Regions from separate parts of the Nocardioides nitrophenolicus genome, predicted to be linked through region 2. Evidence: predicted binding sites of a transcription regulator. Region 2 holds the regulator's gene; each other region holds the start of a gene.
What was found. Region 2 encodes LexA, which represses DNA repair genes until DNA is damaged. Its sites were predicted from a motif close to TCGAACANNTGTTCGA; they were not measured.

Region 1 (4,143 bases), 710 kb from region 2:
GAGCCCGACGGCCGGCACGCACCGGGGCTGCTCTCCCCCGACCTCGAGGCGGCGATCCTCGAGATCGCGGCCTCGGAGCGCGCGCTGGACGACCTCCTGCTCCGTGCGTCCCGGCTGCACGAGAGCCACCTCCAGCACGACCCGCGGTCCTGCCTGGTCTGCTTCACCCAGCGCTGACCCCCACCGATCCGCCGACGCACCCGTCTGCCGCGGCCGTTTCCGGGCATCTCCCTGCCATGTACATCGGACTCGGCATCCTCCTCCTCGTCGCCGGCCTCGTCCTCGCTCTCGACGTGGTGACCGTCGACATCAAGTACGTGAACGACGACGCACTCGGCACCATCCTGATCGTCGCCGGCGTCCTCGCGATCGTGCTGTCGTTGATCGTCGCGCCGCCGTGGCGCCGCGACCGCGTGGTGCACCGGTACGACGACCGTCCCTGAGCCTCCTCACGTGCGTCGGTGGAACCGGACGTCGCCGCTCGCCAACCGCTCCGCACGGTAGGCCCGGTCATGGATGCGGTGATGGTGGTGCGAACACAGACTGACCGCGTTGCCCAGATCGGTCCGCCCACCCCACGACCACGGCTGAAGATGATGAGCCTCGGTCCACACCGCCGGGATCGTGCACCCCTCGGCCCGACACCGCCGATCCCGCACCCGCAACGCCCGCCGCTGCGCCCGCGAGAACAACCGCCGACGCCGCCCCAGGTCGAGCACCTCACCCCGACCACCCAACACCACCGGCACGATCCCCGCCCCACACGCCAACCGCCGCGCCTGCCCCGCCGAGATCGACTCCACCCCATCACCGCCGATCACCTCGGCCACCGCCAGGTCGGCCCGCAGCGCGGCCAGGTCGATGGTGACCAGCACCGTCGTCGCGTCCCCACCATGCTCGGGCAACCGCGCCGGATCGAGCCGCTCCAACAACGCCGCGAACGCATCCGCGTAGGCACGATGCCGCGGCAGCCGCTCAACACCGCCCCCAACACCAGGGCCGTCACCAGGGCCGTCACGGCCGGTCCGGCGCGGTGAGGTGAACGCCTGCAGGTAGTGCTCCAGCCGCTGGGTCACCGGCGTCGGCAACACTCCCGCGACCCGGGTCCGGCCATCACCCAGATCATGGAACCGCAACGACGCCGTCTCCCGCGCCCGACGCTCCTCATCCTCCAACCGGCGCCCCTCCTCGGCCTCCACCACCTCCGGCGCCACCACCTCCAGGATCCGACGCCCCAGACGCTTCAACTCCCGCGGCGAATGCTGCGCGGCATAGCCCACCAACGTCGCCTCCGCCCGCGTAGCCAGCTCGGGACCCAGACCCGCCGGCAGGTCCGCGACCGCCCGGGCGATCACCCGCGCCTGCGCGGGCGACACCTCACCCGACCGCATCCCCGCCGCCACCACCACACGCTGCTCGAGCGCCCGCGCCAGACGAAGCTCCGCGCGCACGGGGGCCGGATCAGAGCGGGTCGCCTGGGCCAGCCAGGCCGCCACGTCCCGAGCCCCGTGAGCCACCGCGACATCCTCACCCGCCGCCAAAACCCGGGCCTTGAGCTCGGCCACCTGCGCCTCGACCCGAGCCAGACCCACCAGCGCGGACTCCTTGTCCGCCACCGACATGAACACCGGCTGCACCTGCCCCACCCGGGCCAACACCGCGCTCAACTCAGCAGCACACCCCACGATCGGGTGCGGTGCGGTGAGAACAGCGGCAGACATTGAAACTCCCAGGGCGCGACAACACGGTCTCGCCCTGCACGGAGGAACCCCTCGGGCTCAGCGGTCGTGACGCACCACACAGGTGCGCGCCATGTCCGGCAACGCTCGGCCTCAGGTCCCCGGAACCACTCGAAGCATCCCGCCGTACGGCCTGGACCCACCCTACACCACTTCGAACAGAAGTTCGAATCGTTCCACAGGTGGCGTCACAGGCTGTCACAGGCCGTCACAGGCTGTCACAGGCCGATCGACCTCAGGTAGGCGTCACCCAGGTATCCGGCCCCCAGGATCGCGCTCCACGCGCCCAGCACCAGGAACGGCCCGAACGGCACCGCGGTCCGGCGCCCTGCCTTCCCACCGGCCATCAGGAGCAGCCCGGCCACCGCACCGAGCACGAACGCGAGGAAGGCCCCCGTCAGGAAGGTCCCCCACGTCAGGTACGCCGTCATCGCGCCCACCAGGCCCGACAGCTTCACGTCGCCGAAGCCCATCCCGCCGGGCGCGACGTACCAGACGACGAAGAAGAACGCCCCGAGGACCACCGCCCCCTCGGCCGCCCGGAGCAGCGCGGGACCGTCCCCGCCGAGCGCCAGCAGCACCCCCAGCACCGGGTACGACGGCAGCACGATCGCGTCCGGCAGGCGGCGTACGTCGACGTCGATCAGCGCGAGGACGATCGCGATCGCCGCGAAGGCGAGGTACGCCGGTAGCAACCGCCACTCGTCCACCCCGAACCGCGCGGCGACCCCGGCGAACGCGATGCCGGTTCCCGCCTCCACCAGCGGGTAGCGCACGCTGATCGGCTCCCCGCAGTCGAAGCACCGCCCCCGCAGCACCAGCCAGCCGAGCACGGGGACGTTGTGCCGGTTGCGGATCGGGTGCCCGCACCGGGGGCACGCCGACGGCGGGCTGACCACCGACTCCCCCGCCGGCACCCGGTGCGCCACGACGTTGAGGAACGACCCGATCGCCAGCCCGAGGACGCCGGCGAGGACGGGGACGAGGACGTCGAGTGCCTGGTGCTCGCTCAGCGTGTGTGGTTCCAACTCAGTGGAGTCACCTGTCGGGCGAACGGCACCGGAACCCCCGTGGGGTCGTAGAACTGCACGCGCGAGGTGAGCGCCGGCGCTCTCGCCTTGCAGTCGGTGCTCACCGTCGACTCCCCGAGACACAGATGCACCTCGAGCTGGACGACGCTGCTGACGAATCCGGTGGTGAAGGTGTTGTCCGGGATCTGGAACACCGGCCCGGTGTAGCGCGGGTTGCCGTTGTTGATGTTGAACTCCATCTGGCGCGCGATCAGCCCGAACTTCAGCACCTGCGCACCGAAGTTGCTGAGGGTCAGGTTCACGTCTGCCTTGGGGACGTAGGTCGTGCCCTGCATGTACAAGGAGACCTTGTTGTTGCCGTGGTCGGAGTCGGTCCAGAGGAAGGAGCATCCACCGCCAGCCAACGGAGCGGTGACGCAGCCACTCTGCGCCCGGAGTACGGGGAGGTAGTACTTCAGCTCGAGCGTGATCGACTTGAGCGTGGTGGTCGTGCCGGCGGCTGCCTTCGCCGTGTACGCCACACTCGCCTTGGTGTAGCCGTTGGCGTGGATCTGGCTCTGCAAGGCGTTCAGGCTGGCGACCGGGACGACCAGGTTCTCGGTCGTGAGTGACGTGCTCGGCGTGATCGTCGGACTGGTGTACGACCAGCCGCCGACGCCGAGGGTGACCGACCCCGACGACCCGGCGGTCACACTCTCGGAGTGGTCGACATGGACCGTCGCGCCGGTGAGGATCGCGCCCGCCGGGACCGACGTGCTCGGAGCGAATCCGTCGACCTTCAGCGTCGTCGTCCCGCCGGTGGTGTCCCCGGACTGGCCGTCCCAGGCGAGGGACAGCTCGAGCTTGACCTGGCCGACCCGGTACGGGTCGGCGGCTGCCGTGCCGCCCCGGAGGGAGTAGGTGACGGTGGCCTTGGTGTAGCCGTTGGCCCTGATGAAGGCCTGCAGACTCGTGAGGTCGGCGCCGGTGATGGAGATCTGGTTGCTCGCCGGCGTCTGGCCGGAGGGCCACGACGGCGGCGTCCAGGTAGCGGTGCCGCTGCCGGAGACGACCAGCCGGACCGACGCGCTCCCACCGACCGGCTCGTAGTGAGCCATCGAGAGCTTCGCGGACGAGACGGTCAGACTCGGATCGCTAGGAACCGCGGCGCTCGGGGCGAACCCCTCCAGCAGGAGACTGCCCGTCTTCGAGGCCCCGCTGTTTCCCGTGGACCACAGCACGCTTCCGGTGCCGTTCGCCCGAAGGATCGGCAGTGCCGCGGCCTTGGTGCCGGGCGTGAACGTCCCGTCTCCCTTGGTCAACGTCACGTCAGACGCGTCCAGCGTGCCGCAGCAGGTGCCGGGGGGCGTGCCGGTGGTACCGCCGCGCGTCCA
Region 2 (4,143 bases):
GGCCCAGCTCGACGAGATCACCCAGCTGGTCGACCAGGCCGACGGCCGCACCCTCGGGCTGTTCTCCAGCCGTCGCGCGGCCGAGGCGGCCGCCGAGCACGTCCGCAAGGCGCTGCCCCACCTCACCACCCTCGCCCAGGGCGAGGCACAGCTGCCCGAGCTGGCCCGCCAGTTCGTCGAGGACCCCCACACCTGCCTGTTCGGCACCCTCGGCCTGTGGCAGGGCCTCGACGTCCCCGGCGACACCTGCCAGCTGGTGATCATCGACCGGATCCCGTTCCCGCGGCCCGACGACCCGCTGATGAGCGCGCGCCAGAAGGCCGCCGACCAGGCCGGCGGCAACGGCTTCATGCAGGTCGCCGCCACCCATGCCGCCCTGCTCCTCGCGCAGGGCGCCGGGCGGCTGATCCGCACCACCAGCGACCGCGGCGTGGTCGCCGTCCTCGACCCGCGGCTGGCGACCGCGCGCTACGGCTCGTTCCTCAAGGCCAGCCTGCCGCCGATGTGGCCGACCAGTGACCCCGCGGTGGTGCGCCAGGCCCTGGGCCGCCTCAGCGGTCGGGCCTGACGCACCAGCGGACGGTCAGTGGGTCAGCGGACGACCGTCGCGCTGACCTTCGCGGTCGCGTCCTTCTTGCCGCTGTTGGCGAAGGTGATCTCGACCCACTGCACCTTCTTGCCGAACTGGTAGCGCTTGGTCTTGTCGCCCTTGCGGTTGATCTTGACCAGCTTGGTGAGCGGCACCTGGCCCTTCTTCTTGATGGTGACCAGGACGTAGCCGCCCTTCTTGCGGGAGGGGCCGTTCACGTGCACCCGCAGGTGGGCCTTGCCGCGCACCTTGGACTTGAACCGGATGGTGCGCGAGGCGAGGTGGCGCAGCTCGACGGAGTCGGAGACCGACCGGCGCGACGTCGACAGCTTGGCGCCCCGCCACAGCTTCGCGCGCGGGTAGGCGGCACCCTCGGCGTAGTTCTGCGCCGGGCGCCGGTTGGCCGCCGCGAACCAGCCGAACTGGGTGCGCAGGTCGGTGCCGCGCGCCGCCAGCGCGGCGTTGATCGCCTGCCGCGCGTTGGCGGGGCCGGCGGCCAGGTCCCAGATGTCGCGCACCACGACCGGCATGCCGCCGGGGCCGTTGGCGGCGGGGAAGTGCTCGCTGAGGTACTTGAAGAAGATCCAGGCGCCGTACGGCGCGAGGCCCTGGCGGTGGTCCATCGGCTGCGCGGGCTGGCCGAGCGGTCCGCCCTTGAGGTACTGGCGGTTGTCGTTGATGTCCGGGTAGACCTCGTCCTCGGCCCAGGTGGCCGTGGCCTCGAGCAGCCAGGTGTCCTCGTTGACGTCGTAGGCGAACTGCACCGCGTGGAAGTACTCGTGGGCCGCGGTCACCTGGAGATTGCCGATCGGGCCGGGGACCGGGCCGAACTCGGCGTAGTCGTTGTCGAGGACGCAGTACGCCGCCGCCGTCACGTGGCCGGCGACCCGCTGGTCGGTCGTGCAGTAGCCGTAGAGGCCGCGCTTGCCGAGGTCGGCGAGGTAGACGTCGAAGACGTTGGCGCCGTTGCCGGTGCCGCCGGCGGCCTGGCCCACGGCCCCGTCGCCGACGGGAGTGCGGTAGCCCGCGGCGACGTAGCGGCTCGCGACGTTCGTCATGACGGACCGGACCTGCTGCGCCCAGGCCTGGGAGGAGGCGTCGGACGAGCTCGCGACGTAGTGGACGCAGATGTTGCCGCCGCACTCGGGGGTCGCCTCGGGCGCGGTGTAGCAGGGGAGCCCGGAGCCGTTGGTGCACTCGATGCCACCCGAGCCCGGCGGCGGCCGGTAGCCGGTGCCGGGGCGGGCGAGCAGCCGGGCGGCGTCGTCCTGCAGACCGGCCGGCAGGTCGTCGCGGGTCAGCGCGAGGTCGCGCAGCGCCATGGTCAGGTCGGCACCGGTCTCGGGGGTGCCCGTCGGCGCCGTCTCCACGATGTCCTGCACCGTCGCGAGCGCCTGCTCGGCGGTCTCCTGGGCGGTGTCGTCGACGTCGACGGGCACGGCGACGCCGGCAGGGGGCGCGGGGACGGTGTCGTCGGCCTGCGCCGCGGCGCCCAGGAAGGGCACGGCGAGCAGGGCCGCGAGCAGAGCGCTGAGCAGGAGGGGGAGGGGCAGCCCGATGAAGGGGAAGTGGCTGCGACGAGGCATCAGGACCGGCCTAGGGTAGGGCGACAGGACATGGCTGACCCTATGTCACCGGCCGGTCGGGCAAACCTCACACCCGCCGGAGCACCGCCGTCACCTTGCCGAGGATGGTCGCGTTCGTGCCGTCGATCGGCTCGAACGCCGGGTTGTGGGGGAGCAGCCAGACCTGACCTGCCTTGCGCTGGAAGGTCTTGACCGTCGCCTCGCCGTCGATCATCGCGGCGACGATCTCGCCGTTCTCGGCCGTGGGCTGCTGGCGGATGACGACGTAGTCGCCGTCGCAGATCGCGGCCTCGATCATCGACTCGCCGCTGACCTCGAGCAGGAACAGCTGGCCGTCGCCGACGAGCTGGCGCGGAAGCGGGAAGACGTCCTCGACCCGCTCCTCGGCGAGGATCGGGCCACCGGCCGCGATCCGGCCGACGACGGGGACGTTGGCGGGCGCCGGCGCGGCGTCGCCGATCCCGGTCTCGTCGTACGTCGTCTCCTCGGCGGCGCCCATCGCTCGGCGCGCCGCCATCACCTCGGGCAGGAACACCTCGAGCGCGCGGGGCCGGTTGGGGTCGCGCTTGAGGTAGCCCTTCTCCTCGAGGGTGCGCAGCTGGTGGGCGACGCTGGAGGTGCTGGTGAGCCCGACCGCCTGGCCGATCTCGCGCATGCTGGGCGGGTAGCCCCGCTTCTCGATGCTGTCCTTGATGTGGGCCAGGACCCGCTGCTGGCGCGGGGTCAGCCCGGTCGCGTCGGCGGGGCCGTCGGGCAGCTCGGTGACGCTGCTGGCCGGCCCGCCGTCCTTGCGCTCAGTGCCCTTGCGCTCAGCCATGGATCGCCCTCCAGATCGGATCGGGTGGTGTGGCCCGGATCGACCGGGCCCGTGTGACGACGCTAACCGAACCCACCCGCCGGTTTCAAACACCTGTTCGAACCGCGTGTCGCGACACGCCGGTCGAACGAACTTTCGAACGGTGCTGGAAATCTTCGAACACCTGATCTAATCTCGTACACATGTTCGATCGAACGCCTGATCGAACACCTTCCGTCGGACCCCCTGGATACAACCTCCCTGGTTGCAGACAGCCCCGTCCCTTCCCCCGGAGGTCATCACCATGAGCACCCTCACCGTCGCACCCCGTGTCACCCAGGTCCGCCGCTCGGCGACCGCCGCCCGCCCCGTCGCCGCTCGCCCCGCTCCGCGGGGCCAGGTCCGGCTGACCCGGCGCGGCCGTGCGGTCGTGTTCCTGCTGGCCCTGGTCGCCGTCACCCTGGCCGCGGTCTGGCTCGCCGCCGGCTCCGCCGCCACCCGCGACGGCGGCGGCGCGCCGCAGGTCCAGCTGGTGACGGTCGGTCCGGGCGACACGCTGTGGGACATCGCCAGCGACGCGGCCGCCACCTCGGGCGACGACGTGCGCGACATGATGCAGACGATCCAGCAGCTCAACACCCTCGACGGCAGCGTGGTCTACGTCGGCCAGGAGCTGCGCGTCCCGACGCACTGAGCGGTTCCCGGGCGGCCGCGCCGCCCGTCCACGAGCTCTCCGCTGACTCGACCCCAGCGGAGACCGGCCAGCATTGGCCTTGGGGAAGACGAGGGGCGGGATCCGACCGAACCGGATCCCGCCCCTCGCGCGTCCTCGGGTCGCGTGGCCGCGGCGTACGTCGCGCGGTCAGCGAGCGGCGCGCTTGCCGCCCTTGGGGGTGGCCGGGTCCCGCTTGGGCCGCGGCTCGTGGTGGTGGGACATGCCGAGCGCGCGGGAGAGGCGGATCGCCAGCATGAAGGTGAGGAACAGGCAGAGCATGGCGCCCAGCGACGCGACGCCCATCAGCACCCACGCGCTGGTCTTGCCGTCGTGGCGTCCGGTCGCGCCGAAGTCGATCGCGGCGATGACGAGATATCCCCACGCGACCACGGAGGCGGTGGCGCCCGCGGCGATGAGCAGCAGGGCGGGACGGAACGTCGCCTTCGCTCGATCGCCA
Region 3 (4,143 bases), 1.4 Mb from region 2:
AGCGTCGTGGCGTGGGCCGCTAGCTGTCGCGGAGCTCGCGCCGGGAACGCAGCGGATGCTTCAGGATCCAGAGCGGGTCCTTGACGTGACGGACCGTCCGCCTGATGCCCAGAGTCCCCAGAACGGGCGCATCCGCGCCAAGTGCGGCTGCCAGGATCTCCTCTGCCTCGGCTTGGGGCATGCTTCGCAGGTCATCCTCGACAGAGATGATCGCAGCACGGATCCTGGCCGCAAGGGCGGCGGCGTACTCGTTTGCGCGCTCGGGACCACCGGCCATGCCCCGAATCGTGGCACGTGCGGGCCCGGGAGGTCGGCGAGACACCACGCCGCCCGCACCGGCTGCCGACTCCCAGGGCTGGCCACGTGCTGCGGGCGGCGGCATCCTCGAGAAGTGCAACTCCATGACTTCGAGGTCTACGAGGAGGGCAGGCGCTGCGTCTGGACCCTCACCTCGCCGTCCGCGACTGTCTTTGTCGCCGATGTGACAGGGCGACTGACGCCAGATGAGGTCGGGACGAACGGGTTCGGCATGGAGGACGCCGTCGCAGCGTTCGCCGACGCACAGCTTGATGTCACGCTGTGCTTTTCAGCAGATCCGGAATCCGACTGGGTAGAGGGCGTCCTCGTCAGCACGCTGAATGCCGATCTCGCAGCCGATGGATGGAAGCCACTTCCCAACTGGAACGGCTCGCCTTTCCGCTTCTGTCTGGATTCAGGGATTGCCGTTCTCGCAATAGCAGAAGCCTTTCCCGACCTGCTCCGCGTTCGCGGGGGAGCTGGCGCGTTCGATCTGGCGGCACGCATCGGGCAGGAGGATGAGCCGAGATGTGAGCCTGACCGTGTCTACTTCAAGGCAGACGTGAACTGCTTCGAGTGCTGGGCATTGGGCGACCCTGGCAATCATCAGGCCATCTACATCGACATGGCGCCCGGGTGACACCCAGCGCTGCCCGGCACGAGCATCAGAAAGCTGAGCACGGCGGGCACCTCCATGCTGGCTGGGCCAACTACAAGGTCGACGGACGCTACGGCTTCCAGCAGGTCTTGGTGATCGTCGAGCGCGACACCATCACCGTCGCCGACCTCGAAGGCGAGATCCTGCATCGAGCACCAACGCGCCCCCGTCGGCGTCCGATACGACGGCAACGGCCGACCACGCGGAGGACAGGGACCCGAAGAAGTGTCAGGTAAGTCCTGAGACATCACAAGGAGACAGCTCAGGTTACCTTGCGTTCGAACACATGTTCGATTAGGATGAGCGCATGTCTACACTCGGGGCGCTCTCCACGGCTACGGCCGCGGCCGACCGCGCCGCCGAGCTGGCCCGCCTGGACTGGCAGGGCCTCGAGGGCCCTGATGCGGTGAATGTGGTCGAGTCGATCACGGCGGCCCGCTCGTTCCTCGACGCCGCCCTGCTGCGAGGCATCGAACGACTCGAGGCCACCGACGCGGTCCGTGAACTGGGCTGGGCCTCGGTCAAGGACTACCTCACCCACCTCACCGGCGGCCACAAGGGCAGCGGCGGCGGACTGGTCCGCGCGGTCGAACAGCTGCGCGACCTGCCCGAGGTCCAGACCGCCCTCGAAACCGGACACGTGACCCTGCCCCAGGCCCGCGCGATCGCGGCCAAGGTCCACACCCTGCCCCGAGTGCCCGAGTTCCGCACCGCGGTCGCCGCCGAGCTGCTCGACCTCGTCGAGCGTCACCACTACGACGCCTCCGACCTGCAGAACGCGTTCAGTGATGTCGTGCGTGGACTCGACCCCGACGCCGCACTCGTCAACGCGGACAAGGAGAAGGCCAAGGCCGAACGCGGTGCCCACCACGCCCGGTACCTGTCCTTCGCCGAGGACGGTCTCGGCGGGGTCCGGGTCAAGGGCTACGGCACCCTCGAGGACACCGAGGCGATCAAGGCGGTCCTGCTGCCGCTCGCGGCCCCGGTGACCTCCGCGCCGAGCGCCTGCGGTGGGATCCCCCGGCCGGCCGGGGCCCCGGCCTACGACACCGACGGGGTGGCCACCGCCCGGGCCTGCCTGGATCCCGAATGCGCCCACGACGGACGCGATGTCCGTGACGCCGGCGCCCGGCTGTGGGACGCCCTGGTCGACGCCTGTGACCGGCTCACCCTCACCGATGACCTCCCGAGCGACCACGGCGCCAAGCCCCGGGTCATCGTGTTGATCGACCACGACAGCCTCCGCCAACAAGTCATCGACACCGGACTCGCGCGTGAGGGCCAGGCCCCCACCGGGGCCCGGCTCTCCGCGACCGCGATACGCCGGATCGCGTGCGACGCCGAGATCATCCCCGCCGTCCTCGGCACCCACAGCCAGGTCCTCGACGTGGGCCGGGCCCAACGCCTCGTCACCCCCGCCCTGTGGACCGCGCTGGTGATCCGGGACCGACACTGCGCCTTCCCCGGCTGCACCCGCATGCCACTGGCCTGCGACGCCCACCACATCACCCACTGGGCCGAACAAGGCACCACCAGCCTCGACAACCTCATCATGCTCTGCCGCCACCACCACACCCTGACCCACCAAACCCCCTGGGTGGTCCACATCGACCCTGACACCGGCCAACCCGTCTGGACACCACCACCACGCAACACCCTCGACAACCTCCGCAAGGCCGGGATGGCCTACGCACCCGCCCGACCACGCGCGGCGTGAGGTGCCAGGTGTCCGGCACCTGAGGACCGGGCCCCGGCACCTCAGGCGGAGGCGGCGCGACCTGTCGCGTTCCTAGCGTGGACGCATGACGATCCTGTTGTCCGATCCCCGCGTTCGCGCGGTGCCCGTGGTCGAGTGCGGGGAGCCGCTGGTGCGGCTCCCGCTGGACCTCTCGCCCGCCGGCGCCCTGGTGCGCGCGGACCTCGCCGACCGGCTGGTCGCGGCCGACCGGCTGCTGCCGGCCGGTGTCCGGCTGCGGGTGGTGGAGGGCTTCCGGCCGGAGGCCGAGCAGCGCGCCATCGTGGCGGCGTACGGCGCCGAGCTGGCCGCGCTGCACCCCGGCATCGGCGACCAGGCGCTGGAGCGGCTGACCAGTCGCTTCGTGGCTCCGCTCGACGTGGCGCCGCACGTCGCCGGGGCGGCGGTCGACCTGACCCTGGTGGACATCACCGGCGACGAGCTCGACCTCGGTACGCCGATCGACGCGACGCCCGAGCAGAGCGACGGCCGGTGCTGGTTCGCGGCGGCGGGGATCGGGCAGGACGCGCGGGCGCATCGCACGCTGCTAGCGAGGGTGCTGGGCTCGCAGGGACTGGTGAACTACCCGACGGAGTGGTGGCACTGGAGCTACGGCGACCGGTACTGGGCGCTGCTCACCCAGGCGCCGCACGCGCGCTACGGCCCGCTGGCGACCGCGGTGGCGGCATGACCGGGCTCGCGGTGGCCACCCGGCCGGCGACGACGAGCACGCCGCGGCTCACCGTCGACCTCGGCGCCGTCGCCCGCAACACCCGCGCCCTCGCCGATCGGGCGAGCGGCGAGCTGATGGCCGTGGTGAAGGCCGACGGGTTCGGGCACGGCGCCGCCGACGTGGCGCGCACCGCGCTGGCGCACGGCGCGACCCGGCTCGGCGTCACCAGCCTCGCCGAGGCGTTCGCGCTGCGCGACGCGGGCTTCGTCGTACCGATCCTGAGCTGGCTCAACCCGGTCGACGCCGACTTCCCTGCGGCCGCCGTCCGGGACGTGGAGGTCGCCGTCCCGAGTCTCGCCCACCTCGCGGCCGTCGCCGCCGCCCCGGGGAAGCTGCGGATCCACCTGCACGTCGACGCCGGCATGGCCCGCGACGGCGCCGAGCCCACGGAGTGGACCGCGCTGTGCCGGGCCGCCCGACGTGCGGAGCAGCGGAGCGACGTGGCGGTCGTCGGTGTGATGGGGCATCTCGGCTGCGCCGACGACCCGGCCGACGCCTGCAACGCGCGCGGCCGGACGCGGTTCGCGTGGGCCGTCGAGGTCGCCCGCGCCGCCGGGCTGCGTCCGCGGGAGCGCCATCTGGCCGCCACCGCCGCGACCCTGACCGACCCGCGCACCCACCACACGATGAGCCGGGTCGGCGCCGGCCTGGTCGGCATCGACCCGTCCGGGACCACCGCGCTGGAGCCCGCGATGACGCTGACCGCACCGCTGGTGCAGG

Region 1: a site for LexA is predicted at 1,894-1,909, ahead of JOD66_RS02935 (HNH endonuclease signature motif containing protein). Genes of this name have one in related genera too.
Region 3: a site for LexA is predicted at 1,234-1,249, ahead of JOD66_RS13310 (HNH endonuclease signature motif containing protein). Genes of this name have one in related genera too.

The regions. Positions count from the first base shown of each region.
Region 1 is NZ_JAFBBY010000001.1:603,107-607,249, forward strand. Features, by position in the region: gene JOD66_RS02925 (hypothetical protein) at 1-177, shown strand, start outside; gene JOD66_RS02930 (DUF6458 family protein) at 237-443, shown strand; gene JOD66_RS02935 (HNH endonuclease signature motif containing protein) at 450-1,721, opposite strand; gene JOD66_RS02940 (prepilin peptidase) at 1,958-2,767, opposite strand; gene JOD66_RS28065 (hypothetical protein) at 2,749-4,143, opposite strand, start outside.
Region 2 is NZ_JAFBBY010000001.1:1,309,215-1,313,357, reverse strand. Features, by position in the region: gene JOD66_RS06450 (ATP-dependent DNA helicase) at 1-568, shown strand, start outside; gene JOD66_RS06445 (MXAN_6640 family putative metalloprotease) at 592-2,175, opposite strand; gene lexA (transcriptional repressor LexA) at 2,243-2,992, opposite strand; gene JOD66_RS06435 (LysM peptidoglycan-binding domain-containing protein) at 3,276-3,665, shown strand; gene JOD66_RS06430 (hypothetical protein) at 3,834-4,143, opposite strand, start outside.
Region 3 is NZ_JAFBBY010000001.1:2,737,049-2,741,191, forward strand. Features, by position in the region: gene JOD66_RS13295 (hypothetical protein) at 20-277, opposite strand; gene JOD66_RS13300 (hypothetical protein) at 392-937, shown strand; gene JOD66_RS13305 (hypothetical protein) at 913-1,104, opposite strand; gene JOD66_RS13310 (HNH endonuclease signature motif containing protein) at 1,263-2,672, shown strand; gene JOD66_RS13315 (M15 family metallopeptidase) at 2,758-3,381, shown strand; gene alr (alanine racemase) at 3,378-4,143, shown strand, end outside.